Regions from separate parts of the Scandinavium manionii genome, predicted to be linked through region 2. Evidence: predicted binding sites of a transcription regulator. Region 2 holds the regulator's gene; each other region holds the start of a gene.
The links. Region 2 encodes CRP, which controls carbon source genes, mostly activating them, when cyclic AMP is high. Its sites were predicted from a motif close to ATGTGANNNNNNTCACAT; they were not measured.
Positions count from the first base shown of each region.

Region 1 (3,919 bases), on a different contig from region 2:
TGCCCCTGCGCTTAGCCACAGACGGTCTTGATCCGGGATCGAGATAGAGCGGTGATCGGCTGGAACCGGGCTGTCATCAAACGCGATACCGGTACGGAAAGTCCAGTTGTCGTCGTAGTAATAGGTGGTACCCAACGCTAGACGCCATGCATCCTTGAAGCTTTCACCTTTATAGAACAGGGTCTGACCGCTACTGCCGGTCGCTTTCAGCTCCTGGAACTGGCTCCAGCTGGTATAGGTAGCGCTGTAGTGGATAGCCCACTGTGGCGCAACGCGGTTATAACCTGATACTTCCCACATTTCTGGTAAGTTCAGGGTCAAGGAGCCATCGGTAGTTTGACCACTGGTACCATACGGTAAGTTGGTCAGCCCCATATTTGCAAAGATAGGGTTCAGATTAGAGTTAATTGAGCTTTTGTAGTCACCGTCGAAATCGATTTTAACTTCAGAGCGGTAAGTAAAGCCCCAGCGGTTATTTTTATCCAGTTCATACAGGATACCCGCGTTCCAGCCAAAGCCCCACTCATCGCCTTTAAGACGGGCAATCTGGGAGTCTTTGGTTGACAGCCCGCTGTCCATTCCTGGTGGCAGTGGTAGCTGCGAAGAAACCAACGGTCCCAATTCGCCAGCGTAACGCTCAATTTTAGCTTTTGCATACACAGCATCAAAGCCTACACCGAAGCTCCAGTTACTGTTCAGGCGGTAAGCACCGCTCAAGTTGAAGTTTAGTGTCTGGAGATCGGTTTTCCCGCCATAAATACCCGCGTTGTAACTATCGTTAAATTCCGTCGACAAGCCATAGTTCGAGGTCATTGAAGCACCTACACCAAACTGGTCGTTAATAGGTGCAACAAAGTGTAAGTTTGGTACCCAGGCTGTTGGCGCAATATTATCCGCATCGGTACTCTGGCCCGTGAGCTGGGATTTACCAGATATATTCACGTCCGGATCGATATAGACTGCACCAGCAGAAAATTGCGGGCGGTCATACATCATAATTAACGCTGGGTTACGGCTGGCGTTACCCGGATCGTCGGCAATAGCGCCTTCACCGGAATAAGCACGCCCTAAGCCTGAGGCAGAAAATTCATTTAATTGAAAGCCTGCTGACCAGGCCTGAGAGGAAACGAGTGCCACTGCAACTGCGAGAGCGGATTTTGTAAAACGGGTTTTTTGGCTCATGACCATAACCTCAATCGAGTTATTTTTATGCAAAAATTGTTACATGCCGTAACAGAAGCGCGAAGTGTAGGGTCTGTGTTACGTCAGAGAAATCAGACCAGTGCCGAGAGTATAGGTCTGACCAGATGGAATGTTGCAAGTATGTTTATAAGTTTTTTCAATTGTGATCTAAGAAACGCGATCCAGCTGGCAAAATTCGGGTCATGAAAGTTCCCTTGAAAGGGCGATTTTTGTTTTAGATCATTTTTAATTGTGATTTAGCTCACTTATGGCGGCTGAACGAAATATCAACTGGAGACGGTCAGGGCAGGGGCGTAAAATAAAGGCATTGTTTATCTGGCACCCTGGGTGCGAATACAGAGGAAATCTACAATGAGTAAATGCAGTGCTGATGAAACCCCGGTTTGCTGCTGTATGGATGTTGGTACCATTATGGACAACACCGATTGCACCGCGTCCTACAGCCGCGTCTTTGCGACCCGTGCTGACGCTGACGAAACGCTGGCTGCACTGAGCGAAAGAGCCCGTGGTGTTGAGTCCGACCCATGCAAAATCATCCCGACCTATAAAGACGTCGACGGTGGTGTGCAGCTGGATATCGATTTTGTGTTCTGCTGCGAAGCTGAAACCCTGATTTTCCAGCTCGGACTGCGTTAATCCCTTCTCTAAAACGCCTCTGCTCAGCAGGGGCGTTTTCTTTTTTATCCCAGTGTGTTTTGGCTCTCACTTTTATGCTTCCCTGATTGGCTGGATGTAAAAAATTAGTTAAGACTGTTATCAGGTCAGACCACTTTTTTACGTTTACCAGGGGACAGTTATGAGTCAGGCATTACCGCTTATCACCCGCCAGGGCGATCGCATTGCCATTGTCAGCGGGTTACGCACGCCTTTTGCCCGCCAGGCGACGGCTTTTCACGGCATTCCCGCGATTGAACTGGGAAAAATGGTTGTCGGTGAACTGCTGGCTCGCAGCGAAATTCCTCCTGAAGTCATCGAGCAGTTAGTTTTCGGTCAGGTCGTGCAAATGCCGGAAGCGCCAAACATCGCCCGTGAAATTGTGCTCGGCACCGGCATGAGCGTACATACCGATGCATATAGTGTCAGCCGCGCCTGCGCAACCAGCTTCCAGGCCGTCGCCAACGTCGCGGAAAGCCTGATGGCAGGCACCATTCGTGCCGGGATCGCCGGTGGGGCAGATTCCTCCTCTGTCTTGCCGATTGGCGTGAGTAAAGCGCTGGCCCGCACGCTGGTAGATGCTAACAAAGCCCGCACGCTGGGGCAGAAACTCAAACTCTTCTCTCGTCTGCGCCTCAAAGATTTGGCCCCCGTGCCGCCTGCCGTGGCGGAGTACTCCACCGGTTTACGCATGGGCGACACCGCCGAACAAATGGCTAAAAGCTGGGGCATTACCCGTGAGCAACAGGATGCGCTGGCGCATCGCTCGCATCTTCATGCAGCCAAAGCCTGGGCCGACGGCAAGCTGGCAAACGAAGTAATGACGGCCTACTCGCCGCCGTTCCGTGAGCCATTCGCGCAGGACAACAATGTGCGGACCCATTCTTCTCTGGCAGACTACGCAAAGCTGCGTCCGGCCTTTGACCGCAAACATGGCACGGTGACTGCTGCCAACAGCACCCCGCTGACCGACGGCGCGGCGGCAGTTATTTTGATGACGGAATCTCGCGCAAAAGAGCTGGGTCTGAAGCCGCTCGGCTATCTGCGAAGCTACGCGTTTACCGCGATTGATGTCATGCAGGATATGCTGCTGGGGCCCGCGTGGTCCACGCCGCTGGCGCTGGAACGTGCCGGGCTGACGATGGCCGATTTAACCCTGTTTGATATGCATGAAGCCTTCGCCGCCCAGACGCTGGCGAACCTGCAACTGATGGCGAGCGAGCGCTTTGCGCGCGACGTGCTGGGCCGCAGCCATGCGACCGGTGAAGTGGACGACAGTAAATTCAACGTGCTGGGCGGATCCATTGCTTACGGACACCCTTTTGCAGCAACAGGTGCGCGCATGATCACCCAAACTCTCAATGAGCTGCGCCGTCGCGGCGGTGGCTTTGGTCTGGTGACCGCCTGTGCGGCCGGTGGTTTAGGCGCAGCCATGGTTCTGGAGGCCGAATAATGGAAACGACATCCGCATTTACTCTGACCGAACGCCTCGATAACGTGGCGGTCATTACCATCGACGTTCCTGGCGAAAAAATGAATACCCTGAAGGCCGAATTTGGCGTTCAGGTGCGGGCTATCCTCAAGCAAATCCGCGACAACAAAGCCCTGCGTGGCGTGGTGTTCATCTCCGCCAAACCGGATAACTTCATTGCCGGGGCCGACATCAACATGATTGGCAACTGTACGTCGGCGCAGGAAGCTGAAGCGCTGGCGCGACAGGGACAGCAGATCATGGCGGAGATTCATGCTTTGCCAATCACGGTCATTGCCGCGATTCACGGCGCCTGTCTCGGGGGCGGTCTCGAGCTGGCGTTAGCCTGTCACAGCCGCATTTGCACAGATGCTGCGAAAACGGTGCTGGGCTTGCCGGAAGTCCAATTAGGCCTGCTGCCGGGTTCAGGCGGCACGCAGCGTCTGCCGCGGCTGGTTGGCATCAGCACCGCGCTGGACATGATCCTCACCGGGAAACAGCTTCGCGCCCGGCAGGCATTAAAAGTCGGTCTGGTGGATGACGTAGTACCGCACGCTATCCTTCTCGAAGCGGCAATAGAGCTGGCTAAAC
Region 1 covers NZ_JALIGC010000039.1:234,760-238,678, forward strand. The annotation lists gene fadL (long-chain fatty acid transporter FadL) at 1-1,188, opposite strand, end outside; gene MUU51_RS15580 (YfcZ/YiiS family protein) at 1,555-1,839, shown strand; gene fadI (acetyl-CoA C-acyltransferase FadI) at 2,000-3,310, shown strand; gene fadJ (fatty acid oxidation complex subunit alpha FadJ) at 3,310-3,919, shown strand, end outside.
Region 1: a site for CRP is predicted at 1,433-1,450, ahead of MUU51_RS15580 (YfcZ/YiiS family protein). Genes of this name have one in related genera too.

Region 2 (3,919 bases):
TGCGCCGTCGCTGGTGGTGGAAGACGCGGATATCGATGAAGGGATGGTGCGCTTTGCGGCAGCCGTGAAGAAGATAGTCGGCTGACGGTTTATGCCTGACGTTTAAGCCAGCTACCGTGATGTGGGCGCTGGCGCCAGGCCACTGACGAGATGGTGTGCATCGAATTCAGATGGCCCAGAATGCGTTGTAAATGCTGTTCCACGGTGCTTAACGGTCCGTGGGAGAGCGCCTCCGGCGATTCCATGATATTCGCATCGCCACTTCCCCCCGGCTCGTCATACTCCAGTCGCTGCTGGCAGCGCTGCAGAGCAATCTCGCAGGACTGCAAATAGCGTTCGGCCAAATCTTCAGTCAGCATGTTGTGCTCGCGCGCCAGCGTCGTCATCGCGTTGATGTGTTCGACGATAAACTGGCTGTGCGTGACCCACAGCTTCATGTCTGCCAGATAATGCGAGTTAAAGCCGGGCTCCTGCATCGCCTGGTTCAGCGAGTTGAACAGCGCGTTGTGCGCCTGATTCACCCGCATCCGCTGATAGGCCAGCGTTGGAGCCTGAGGATCGTTGCTGAGAATCAGTCGGATAGCCTCCTGATCCGCTTCCAGCGCCTGCTGTGCGTTTTTGCGTAACAGCCCGCTTTGCCACTGTGGCCAAAGCCAGACCATCCCGCCGAAGGCAATCAGACAGCCAATCACCGTGTCGACAAAACGGGCCAGAATGAAATGTTCACCGTTCAGGGTCAGCAGCTGAATGGTGTACACCGCAGTGACCGTAAAGCCGACCGTTGCCCAGCCGTAGCTCTTGCGAATGATCAGGTAGCTCGCCAGGGTGATGACTAACATTGATGCCAGCGTGTAGCCTTCCGGCACGTGAAAGTGCAGCGTGCCTGCGGCTATCACCAACCCGGCAAGCGTGCCCGCTGCGCGGTGGAAAATCCTGACCCGCGTTGCGCCGTAGCCGTTTTGCGTGACCAGCAGAACGGTCATCAGGATCCAGTACGGTTTCGGCAGATGCAGCGCCGCGCCCATCAGGCTGGCGATACTCAGCATGACGCTGATTCGCGCCGCACTGCGCAACGCCGGGGATTTTAGCGACAGATAGCTTTTCAGCGCGGCAAACAGCGGCAGGCGACGTTCGTTATCGGCCATCAGGTTGCGTGGATAGAGCGGTCGCTGAAGGCGCAGCACGCGAGCGATTCGGCTGAAGTGCCAGGCACAGAACTGCCCGACCGGATTATCCGGATGCTGACGTGCAATTTTTTCCAGCGCGCCAATCTGCTTGTCCATGTTGAAACGCTGTGGAAATCGGTGGTAGAGAATGTCATCCGCCATCACACGCAGGCGCGCCGCAATGGTCTGTGCATTCCAGCGGATCACCGCTTCGGCGTGGCTGCGTTCAACCAGTTTTTGGACTTCGGCGGGTTGGTGCAGGCTGACGGAAATGTGCTCCTGCAAATCGAGGCCAATCTGGAAGGCGCGCAGCAGGCGCTTATATTCGTGATTCTGATTGGCGGCCAGCATGTGCATTTGTTGATAGCACTGGGTAATCAGGTCGACTGCTTTCTGCTGGCGGCTGAGCAACGGCGGCAGTGCTTTTTCCGGATCGGTGTGTTGAGTCAGCAGGCTGTATTTGGCTTCACAGTAATCGGCCAGCTGCCGATACAGCAGGCTCAGGGATTCACGTAGCGGCTGTTCGCGCCACATCCAGAACCAGAACCAGTTGAACAAGCCATACCATAGTGTGCCGAGGGCGTAGATGAGCAGCGGTTCCCAGACCGGCATATTCCCCGCAAGGCTGAGCGTAAAGATGGCCGCAATGAGCGAGGCGGGCAGTAATCGGGCGTGAAGCGAACTGATTTCTGCGGTGACGCCGAGCAGCAGCGCCAGCCCGGTCAGGATCAGCGGTAAAGGCACGGTGTGCGCCAGCAGCAGTTGAACTGCGAGGCTACAGCCCGCAAACAGCGAGCCGCCAATAATCAGGCGTTTGAAGAAACGTTTATGCGGTGTGTCCAGCCCGGCAATGTTGCAGCAGGCGGGGACTAACGAGAACAGCAGACCGTACTTGAGGTAACCGAGCACCAGACCGATAGCCACGGGGGTACATAACACCAGCGTTTGCCGCAGTGCATAGTTAATTTCCGGGTGATAAATCAGCCTGCGCCACATCGGGGAAGAGACAAAAACGGCGTACTGCAGGGGCAATACGCCGTTCAGCTAGCTTAGCGGGTACCGTAAACCACGATAGTTTTACCGTGGGCGGAGATCAGGTTCTGATCTTCGAGCATTTTTAGAATGCGGCCAACGGTTTCGCGGGAGCAGCCGACGATCTGACCGATTTCCTGACGGGTAATTTTAATTTGCATACCGTCCGGGTGGGTCATTGCATCAGGCTGTTTCGCCAGATTCAGCAGCGTCTGCGCGATACGGCCGGTGACGTCGAGGAATGCCAGGTTGCCTACTTTTTCAGAGGTGACCTGCAGACGATTTGCCATCTGAGAAGAGAGGCGCATCAGGATATCCGGGTTCACCTGGATAAGCTGACGGAATTTTTTATAAGAAATTTCTGCCACTTCACAAGCGGTTTTCGCCCGAACCCAGGCACTACGCTCCTGACCTTCTTCGAACAGGCCAAGCTCACCGATGAAATCGCCCTGGTTGAGGTAAGAGAGGATCATCTCTTTACCTTCTTCATCCTTGATGAGTACTGCAACAGAACCTTTCACGATGTAGTACAGCGTTTCTGCTTTTTCACCCTGGTGAATCAGCGTGCTCTTCGATGGGTACTTATGAATATGGCAATGAGACAAGAACCATTCAAGGGTAGGGTCTGTTTGCGGTTTGCCAAGCACCATGCGCGGTTATCCTCTGTTATAAGCTGTCTCCAATGGCAGACACGACACTGCCACTGGCTTTGCAATCGTATCCTTCCCTGTGCCTGGGAAGTCGGCTGTCGGATTTTACTGCAGCCTGTAATGTGATGTTCTCTGCATACACGCATTACTTCAATGTATTACTGTAGCAGCCCGACTGTTTTAGCATAGCTTTTGTCGCCTGTCTCCTGGTGTCTCGCTTCAGCATGATGCGCGTCGCCTTCCGTTGCGAGAATTGTTATGTGCGCGTAATCTGTCAGGAAAATTGCTACTCTGGAGTTAACAAATATGCAAGCGCGTGTGAAATGGGTTGAGGGGTTAACCTTCCTGGGTGAGTCAGCTTCTGGCCACCAGATTATGATGGATGGTAACTCTGGCGATAAAGCCCCAAGCCCGATGGAAATGGTACTGATGGCCGCGGGTGGTTGCAGCGCGATTGACGTGGTGTCTATTCTGCAAAAAGGCCGTCATGACGTGACCGACTGCGAAGTGAAGCTGACTTCCGAGCGTCGCGAAGAAGCGCCACGCTTGTTCACCCACATCAATTTGCACTTCATTGTGACCGGTAAAGACCTGAAAGACGCTGCAGTGTCGCGTGCGGTAGATTTGTCTGCGGAGAAATACTGCTCTGTAGCGTTGATGCTGGAAAAAGCGGCGAAGATTACCCATTCGTTTGAAGTGATCGAAGGGTAAGAGTACTGCCCGGTGGCGCTGTGCTGACCGGGCGTAAGGCCGGATAAGCAACGCGCCATCCGGCAAAAACGTTAACCGATCTTTTTGCCTTCCATCAACCGCTCGACCAGCGGTGACATAATCAATTCCATCGCCAGCCCCATTTTCCCGCCTGGTACCACCAACGTGTTCATGTGAGAAATGAAAGAACCCTGCAACATCGCCAACAGCCAGGGGAAATCAATATCGCCCAGATTCTGGAAATGGATAACCACAAAGCTCTCATCCAGTGACGGAATGCCCTTTGCCGCAAACGGGTTGGAGGTGTCGACGGTCGGCACACGCTGGAAGTTGATATGCGTCCGGGAGAATTGCGGCGTA
Region 2 covers NZ_JALIGC010000037.1:396,239-400,157, forward strand. The annotation lists gene argD (bifunctional acetylornithine/succinyldiaminopimelate transaminase) at 1-85, shown strand, start outside; gene MUU51_RS11600 (YccS/YhfK family putative transporter) at 90-2,162, opposite strand; gene crp (cAMP-activated global transcriptional regulator CRP) at 2,216-2,848, opposite strand; gene MUU51_RS11610 (OsmC family protein) at 3,155-3,559, shown strand; gene MUU51_RS11615 (phosphoribulokinase) at 3,631-3,919, opposite strand, start outside.

Region 3 (3,919 bases), on a different contig from region 2:
CGGACGCACACTATGCTGATCAACGGTACAGACCGGACGTGTAATATTATAAACTCCCTGCATTCCTGATGATTTATCGAGAGACGAATGACCGTACTGACCGAAGATGACGTCCTTGAGCAACTGAACGCTCAGGAAACTTTGCCTGCCTTTATGGCCGCTGCGAATGCGATTTTGCTGCAGGCAATTAAGCGTTTTCTGCCGTCGTTATTCGTCAACAACGATGAGGAAATTGTGGAATATGCAGTGAAGCCGTTACTTGCGCAAAGCGGGCCGCTCGATGACCTCGATGTGGCGCTCCGCCTGATCTATGCGCTGGGAAAAATGGATAAATGGCTGTACGCCGATATCACCCATTTTTCCCAGTTCCATCAGTTTCTGAGCGGGCAGGATAACGCCCCGGGTTTTACCGATGAGTTGACCTGGGACTTTATCTGTAACGTGAATGCGATAACCGATAACACCCCGATGTATGACGCTCTGAAGGGCATGAAGTTTGCCGATTTCGCGTTGTACTCGGAAAGTCGCTTCATCGGGATTATCAAAACCGCGTTGGCCCTCGCAGTAACGGCAATTCTCAAGGAATTAACGCCGTGAAGATAATGCTGACCATTAATGGGATTGACGTTACTGCCCATTTTAGTGAACAGGATATTGAAACCGTCCATAAACCTCTGCTGCAAAGGCTGGCGAGACTGCACGCAGCCGCGCAGCACCAACGCACGATTGTTTTTCTGAGCGCGCCACCGGGTACCGGAAAGTCGACGCTCACGGCGTTTTGGGCGTGGCTCGCCGCACAGGACGCCGAACTCCCGGCGCTGCAAACGCTGCCGATGGACGGTTTTCACCACTACAACGACTGGCTGGACGCGGAAGGTTTACGTCCCTATAAAGGCGCGCCAGAGACCTTTGACGTCGCAAAGCTGGCGGGAAATCTGCAACAAATCCGTGAAGGGCAGGGCACATGGCCCCAGTACGATCGGCAAAAGCACGATCCGCAGGAGCACGCCTTGCAGGTGACTGCGCCGTTGGTAGTGGTGGAAGGTAACTGGTTGCTGCGCGACGATGCCGACTGGTGCAAGCTGCGGGAATATTGTGATTTCTCGATTTTCATCACCGCCCCGGCGGCTGCGTTGAGCCAGAGACTGATTGCCAGAAAACAAGCCGGTGGCCTGAGCAAGCAGGACGCTATCGCTTTTTATCGACGTACCGATGGACCAAATGTTGACCGCGTTCTCAGTGAGAGTGTGCCTGCCGACGTGACGCTGGCGATGACCGAAGAAGGCGACTATCGTTTCGTTTGAATATGGGCGTGAGTGAATAGCGCTCAGCGAAATGCAGGGGTAAATTATTCTTAATCGCTGCAAAAGGGCATGGGAAAATGTGACGTAGATCAGATAACTGTTTTCTGTTGCGGGTCACGGATTCCCTTTATTCCAGGTTTCGCTTACTCTAGCTGAAGCGTTTCAGTCGATTAAATGTTCGACAAATAATCAATCAGTCGCGGTTTGCGACAGCAAGGATTCCTTTCCTGGTGAGGCTGGATTACGCTCTCAGCCACACACTTCAGGGAAAGTCTTGCAGGAGACCTATGACCGTACGCGTAGCGATTAATGGCTTCGGTCGCATTGGACGTAACGTGGTTCGTGCTTTATATGAATCCGGGCGTCGTGCGGAGATCACCGTAGTGGCAATCAACGAACTGGCTGATGCTGCGGGCATCGCGCATTTGTTGAAATATGACACCAGCCATGGCCGCTTTGCCTGGGATGTTCGCCAGGAACGAGAGCAGCTTTACGTCGGTGATGACGTCATTCGCCTGTTACACGAGCCTTCGCTGGAAGCGCTGCCGTGGCGGGAACTGGGTGTTGATGTTGTGCTCGATTGCACCGGCGTGTATGGCACCCGGGCCGATGGCGAAATGCATCTGGCAGCGGGCGCTAAGAAAGTGCTCTTTTCACATCCTGGCAGCAACGACCTCGACGCAACGGTCGTTTACGGTGTCAATCACCACGAATTGCAACGCGACCACCGTCTTGTCTCCAACGCATCCTGCACCACCAACTGCATTATTCCTGTCATCAAATTGCTCGACGATGCCTGGGGTATTGAATCGGGAACGGTCACGACTATCCATTCGGCGATGCACGATCAGCAAGTTATCGATGCGTATCATCCGGACCTGCGTCGTACCCGTGCAGCCAGTCAGTCGATTATTCCAGTTGATACTAAACTGGCTGCTGGCATCACCCGAATTTTCCCGCAGTTTAATGACCGATTTGAAGCCATTGCCGTGCGCGTGCCGACGATTAACGTCACCGCAATCGACCTCAGCGTGACCGTGAAGCATCCGGTAAACGCGTGTGAAGTCAACCAGTTGCTGCAAAAATCGGCGCTGGGGGCATTTCATGGTATAGTTGACTATACGGAATTACCGTTGGTCTCAATAGATTTTAACCACGATCCGCACAGTGCCATTGTCGATGGCACGCAGACGCGGGTGAGCGGTGCGCATCTGATCAAAACGCTGGTCTGGTGTGATAATGAATGGGGTTTCGCTAACCGAATGCTCGACACCACGTTAGCGATGGCCAATACAGGTTTCAGGTAAGGCGCTGTCGCGTCTGCAAAACTTTAGAATCAACGAGAGGATTCACCATGTCTGTAATTAAGATGACCGATCTGGATCTGGCTGGTAAACGCGTTTTCATCCGTGCCGATCTGAACGTTCCGGTTAAAGACGGAAAAGTGACCAGCGATGCGCGTATTCGTGCATCCCTGCCAACCATCGAAATGGCTCTGAAACAGGGCGCTAAAGTGATGGTGACGTCTCACCTGGGTCGTCCGACCGAAGGCGAGTACAACGAAGAATTCTCTCTGCTTCCGGTAGTTAACTACCTGAAAGACAAATTATCTAACCCGGTTCGCCTGGTAAAAGATTACCTGGACGGCGTTGAAATTGCTGCCGGTGAACTGGTGGTTCTGGAAAACGTTCGCTTTAACAAAGGCGAGAAAAAAGACGACGAAGCGCTGTCTAAGAAATACGCTGCGCTGTGTGACGTATTCGTGATGGACGCATTCGGTACTGCACACCGTGCACAGGCTTCCACCCACGGTATCGGCAAATTTGCTGACGTCGCGTGTGCAGGCCCGCTGCTGGCAGCAGAACTGGACGCACTGGGTAAAGCACTGGGTAACCCAGCTCGCCCAATGGTTGCTATCGTTGGTGGTTCTAAAGTTTCCACCAAACTGACCGTTCTGGATTCTCTGTCCAAAATCGCTGACCAGCTGATCGTCGGTGGTGGCATCGCCAACACCTTCGTTGCCGCTCAGGGCCACAACGTGGGCAAATCCCTGTACGAAGCTGACCTGGTTGACGAAGCAAAACGTCTGCTGACCACCTGCGATATCCCGGTTCCGACTGACGTTCGCGTGGCGACTGAGTTCTCCGAAACTGCACCAGCAACCCTGAAATCTGTTAACGACATCAAAGATGAAGAGCAGATTCTGGACCTGGGCGACGTTTCTGCACAGAAACTGGCTGATATCCTGAAAAACGCTAAAACGATTCTGTGGAACGGCCCGGTTGGCGTGTTCGAGTTCCCGAACTTCCGTAAAGGTACTGAAATTGTGGCTAACGCCATCGCCGATAGCGAAGCGTTCTCCATCGCAGGCGGCGGCGACACTCTGGCGGCAATCGACCTGTTCGGTATCTCCGACAAGATCTCCTACATCTCCACTGGCGGTGGCGCATTCCTCGAATTCGTGGAAGGCAAAGTGCTGCCAGCAGTAGCGATGCTCGAAGAGCGCGCTAAGAAGTAATGATTCCGGGCAGGGTTAACCTGCCCGTTGATTTTTTGCCACCGTAACACCTTCGGTGGCACAAACGTTTTTTCTAAATGCCGACGATACAGGACAA
Region 3 covers NZ_JALIGC010000036.1:36,007-39,925, reverse strand. The annotation lists gene glpX (class II fructose-bisphosphatase) at 1-69, shown strand, start outside; gene MUU51_RS08050 (MltR family transcriptional regulator) at 88-597, shown strand; gene MUU51_RS08045 (nucleoside/nucleotide kinase family protein) at 594-1,304, shown strand; gene epd (erythrose-4-phosphate dehydrogenase) at 1,592-2,611, shown strand; gene pgk (phosphoglycerate kinase) at 2,659-3,822, shown strand.
Region 3: a site for CRP is predicted at 1,382-1,399, ahead of epd (erythrose-4-phosphate dehydrogenase). Genes of this name have one in related genera too.

Region 4 (3,919 bases), on a different contig from region 2:
CCGAGATTGCGCAGATGGATCAGTGTGCCAAGCAGGCGTTCGTTGTCGCGCTGATGCAGGCCGATTGACGGTTCATCAAGCACGTACATCACGCCCACCAGACCAGCACCAATTTGGCTGGCCAGACGAATACGTTGGGCTTCACCGCCGGAGAGCGTTTCCGCCGAGCGGGACAGGGAAAGATAGTTCAGGCCAACGTTGACCAGGAACTTCAGGCGATCGCCAATCTCTTTCAGTATTTTTTCCGCAATCCTGGCGCGTTGCCCGGACAGCTTCATGTTCTGGAAGAAGTCCATCGCATGGCCGATGCTCATGTCTGAAATGGTTGGCAGCGGGGTGTTTTCGACAAACACATGGCGCGCTTCACGGTTCAGGCGGGTGCCGTCACAGCTGGTGCAAGGACGGTTGCTGATGAATTTCGCCAGCTCCTCGCGCACCGCGTTAGATTCGGTCTCTTTGTAGCGACGCTCCATATTATGCAGCACGCCTTCGAACGGATGGCGGCGCACGGACGTATCACCACGGTCGTTCATATATTTGAATTCAATCGACTCTTTACCTGAACCGTACAGCACCACTTTGTGCACATTGGCGTTCAGGCTACCCCACGGGGCTTCGATATCGAATTCATAATGCTCCGCCAGCGAGCGCAGCATCTGGAAATAGTAGAAGTTACGGCGATCCCAGCCGCGGATTGCGCCCCCGGCAAGGGAAAGCTCCGGGTTCTGGATGATGCGATCCGGGTCGAAATACTGCTGCACGCCGAGGCCGTCACAGGTCGGACAGGCTCCGGCCGGGTTGTTGAACGAGAATAGACGCGGTTCGAGTTCACGCATGCTGTAGCCGCAAATCGGACAGGCAAAGTTGGCGGAGAACAGCAGTTCATCGGCTTTCGGGTCATCCATATCGGCGACGATCGCGGTGCCGCCGGAGAGATCCAGCGCGGTTTCAAACGATTCGGCCAGGCGTTGGGCCAGATCTTCACGCACCTTGAAGCGGTCAATCACGACTTCAATGGTGTGCTTCTTCTGCAGCTCAAGCTTCGGCGGATCGGACAGGTCGCAGACTTCACCGTCAATACGGGCGCGGATATAACCCTGACTCGCCAGGTTTTCCAGCGTTTTGGTGTGCTCACCTTTACGCTCTTTAATCACCGGCGCCAGCAGCATCAAGCGCTTGCCTTCAGGCTGTGACAGCACGTTATCGACCATCTGGCTGACGGTCTGCGCCGCCAGCGGCACATCGTGATCCGGGCAGCGCGGCTCGCCCACGCGGGCAAACAGCAGACGCAGATAATCGTGGATTTCAGTGATGGTCCCGACGGTTGAACGCGGGTTGTGAGACGTTGACTTCTGCTCGATGGAAATTGCGGGCGACAGCCCTTCGATGTGGTCAACGTCAGGCTTTTCCATCAATGACAGGAACTGACGCGCATAGGCGGAGAGTGATTCAACGTAGCGCCGCTGGCCTTCGGCATACAGCGTATCAAACGCCAGCGAAGATTTACCTGACCCAGAAAGCCCGGTCACGACAATCAGTTTGTCGCGAGGGATGACGAGGTTGATGTTTTTGAGATTATGGGTGCGGGCGCCCCGAACTTCGATCTTATCCATTCACCTTTCCCGGTAGAGACTCGGAATGCCTGGTTTGTTAGAAGGACAAACGGCGGAAACGGCTAATTATGACACAGATTGACCTGAATGAATATACAGTACTGGAATCGTGCTTCAGCGCTTCGCTGCAACAACAATAGTCCACAACGGAATCCTGGAATACGGCTCGCAAACTATCAAAACGACACTTTGTAATGCTACAATCCCCCGTTTACACTATTAAGAAATATCTTCAGGAGACACGATCATGGCCAGCAGAGGCGTAAACAAGGTGATTCTCGTCGGTAATCTGGGTCAGGACCCGGAAGTACGCTACATGCCGAGTGGTGGTGCAGTTGCCAACATTACGCTGGCTACTTCTGAATCCTGGCGTGATAAAGCGACCGGCGAAATGAAAGAGCAGACTGAATGGCACCGCGTAGTGCTGTTCGGCAAACTGGCAGAAGTAGCCGGTGAGTATCTGCGTAAAGGTTCTCAGGTCTACATCGAAGGTCAGCTGCGTACCCGCAAATGGACCGATCAGAGCGGTGCTGAAAAATACACCACTGAAGTGGTTGTTAACGTGGGCGGCACCATGCAGATGCTTGGCGGTCGTCAGGGCGGCGGCGCACCAGCAGGTGGTGGTCAGCAGCAGGGTGGAAGCTGGGGTCAACCACAGCAGCCACAGGGCGGCGGCAATCAGTTCAGTGGCGGTGCGCAGTCTCGTCCGCAGCAGCAGCCAGCCGCTGCACCGGCACCGTCTAACGAACCGCCGATGGATTTCGACGACGATATCCCGTTCTGATAACGAGGCATATTGTCTGACAGAAACGTCACGCATTAAAAAAGCGCTTCCCGCAAAGGAGGCGCTTTTTTTATTCTGCGAACTCAGGCGGAGTCGCTGAAATCAGGTCACGACCATCGGCCATTCTGATGGGGTCGGGGTCTGGCTCATGACTTCCATCATCACGTCTTTGATATTGTTCCAGACCAGCGTCAGGTCGACCAGCGTAATCCCCAGTAAACCCGTGGCGAACCAACAGGAGGCCGCAACGCCAAAGAGGCTGCAAATAACCGCCAGCCCGGCATAATCGGATTTACGAAACTGAATTTTTAACGTGCTCGCCAGAAACATCAGCACAGCGCTCGTGAGTGGCCAGCGAAGGAGAACAACGCCGGTGGTGACAGACATCATGAAACGTACCCTCTGAAAACGGAGCCAGGGATAGCGCGGCGTTGCTCATCAGGGGCATCACACTCTGGCTATCGTCAGGCATCGACCAATGTAATGAAACACTGTTTTGTGTTTCATGAGATTGTGTGAACTATATCACATTCGCTGTTTTATTCGCCACTGGTATGGTGAAATTTTACATACATAAAAATCGCGGTGTAAGGATGATGCATTGATATGGAGAATATATTCTTCGCGGTCTTTGGCGGGGATTTCAGATATTTCAGTAAGATAGAAAACGGGCACGATAGTTTAGTACTTATACAATATTTACATTATAAATTACATGACATATGCTTTCTGGACAAATAAATTTACTTGCGATCAATTAATCAGCTATTGATTTTATTGGCTATTTTGATATTTGTAATTTTTTTAAGACAACACAGTGTGTTTTGTTACTTAGAACGTACACCTTTATGATTAACCTGTGCTTAATCATGTAAATCAGTATCTGATTCATTCATTGCGGGTTTTTGTCCTCAACGAACCTGTGATTGAAAAAATGAAAAAAGAGCGATTACATACAGCAATTAACGATGCAGAGCTTTGCCTGCATCGTCTGGCCAAACTGATGCCCGGTTTGTCCGCACATCGCACGTTGACCGATGTCTTGCAGCTCATTCATGAGGTGTTTGACGCGCGTCTTTCCTGGATAATGCTGGAAAGCGAGGACGTGCAGCATATAGAAGTGCTGGGCGACTCGCTGTATGCCGAGGAAAGCGCCCGACACTTACTGGCGGCGTTGCGCCTGCAGCAGGCCCCCTGGCGAGTGAAGTGTTGGCATCGTAACGTGGGTCGGTTGCTTTACCCTGATGCGCATCCGCTGGCGCAGGAATTACAGTGCGGCGTGCTATGCCGAATATTCCCCGTACAGGAAGATGCTCGCGCTTTTATTTTCATCGCGTTCGACCAGCCTCTATTAGCACCAGGGGTATTACGCAGCGTAGCGCTGATAATCGCAGAAAAACTGCATGACGCGATGACCGAATTAATAACCCGCGAGCGCACCGCCGTTGAATTGAAAAATATCGTTAATCAATATCGAATTCTTTTCGATCGGGCGCCGGTATTAATGAATTCCTTTGATAAA
Region 4 covers NZ_JALIGC010000038.1:509,970-513,888, reverse strand. The annotation lists gene uvrA (excinuclease ABC subunit UvrA) at 1-1,613, opposite strand, end outside; gene ssb1 (single-stranded DNA-binding protein SSB1) at 1,861-2,397, shown strand; gene MUU51_RS14285 (YjcB family protein) at 2,500-2,787, opposite strand; gene MUU51_RS14280 (GGDEF domain-containing protein) at 3,332-3,919, shown strand, end outside.
Region 4: a site for CRP is predicted at 2,911-2,928, ahead of MUU51_RS14285 (YjcB family protein). Genes of this name have one in related genera too.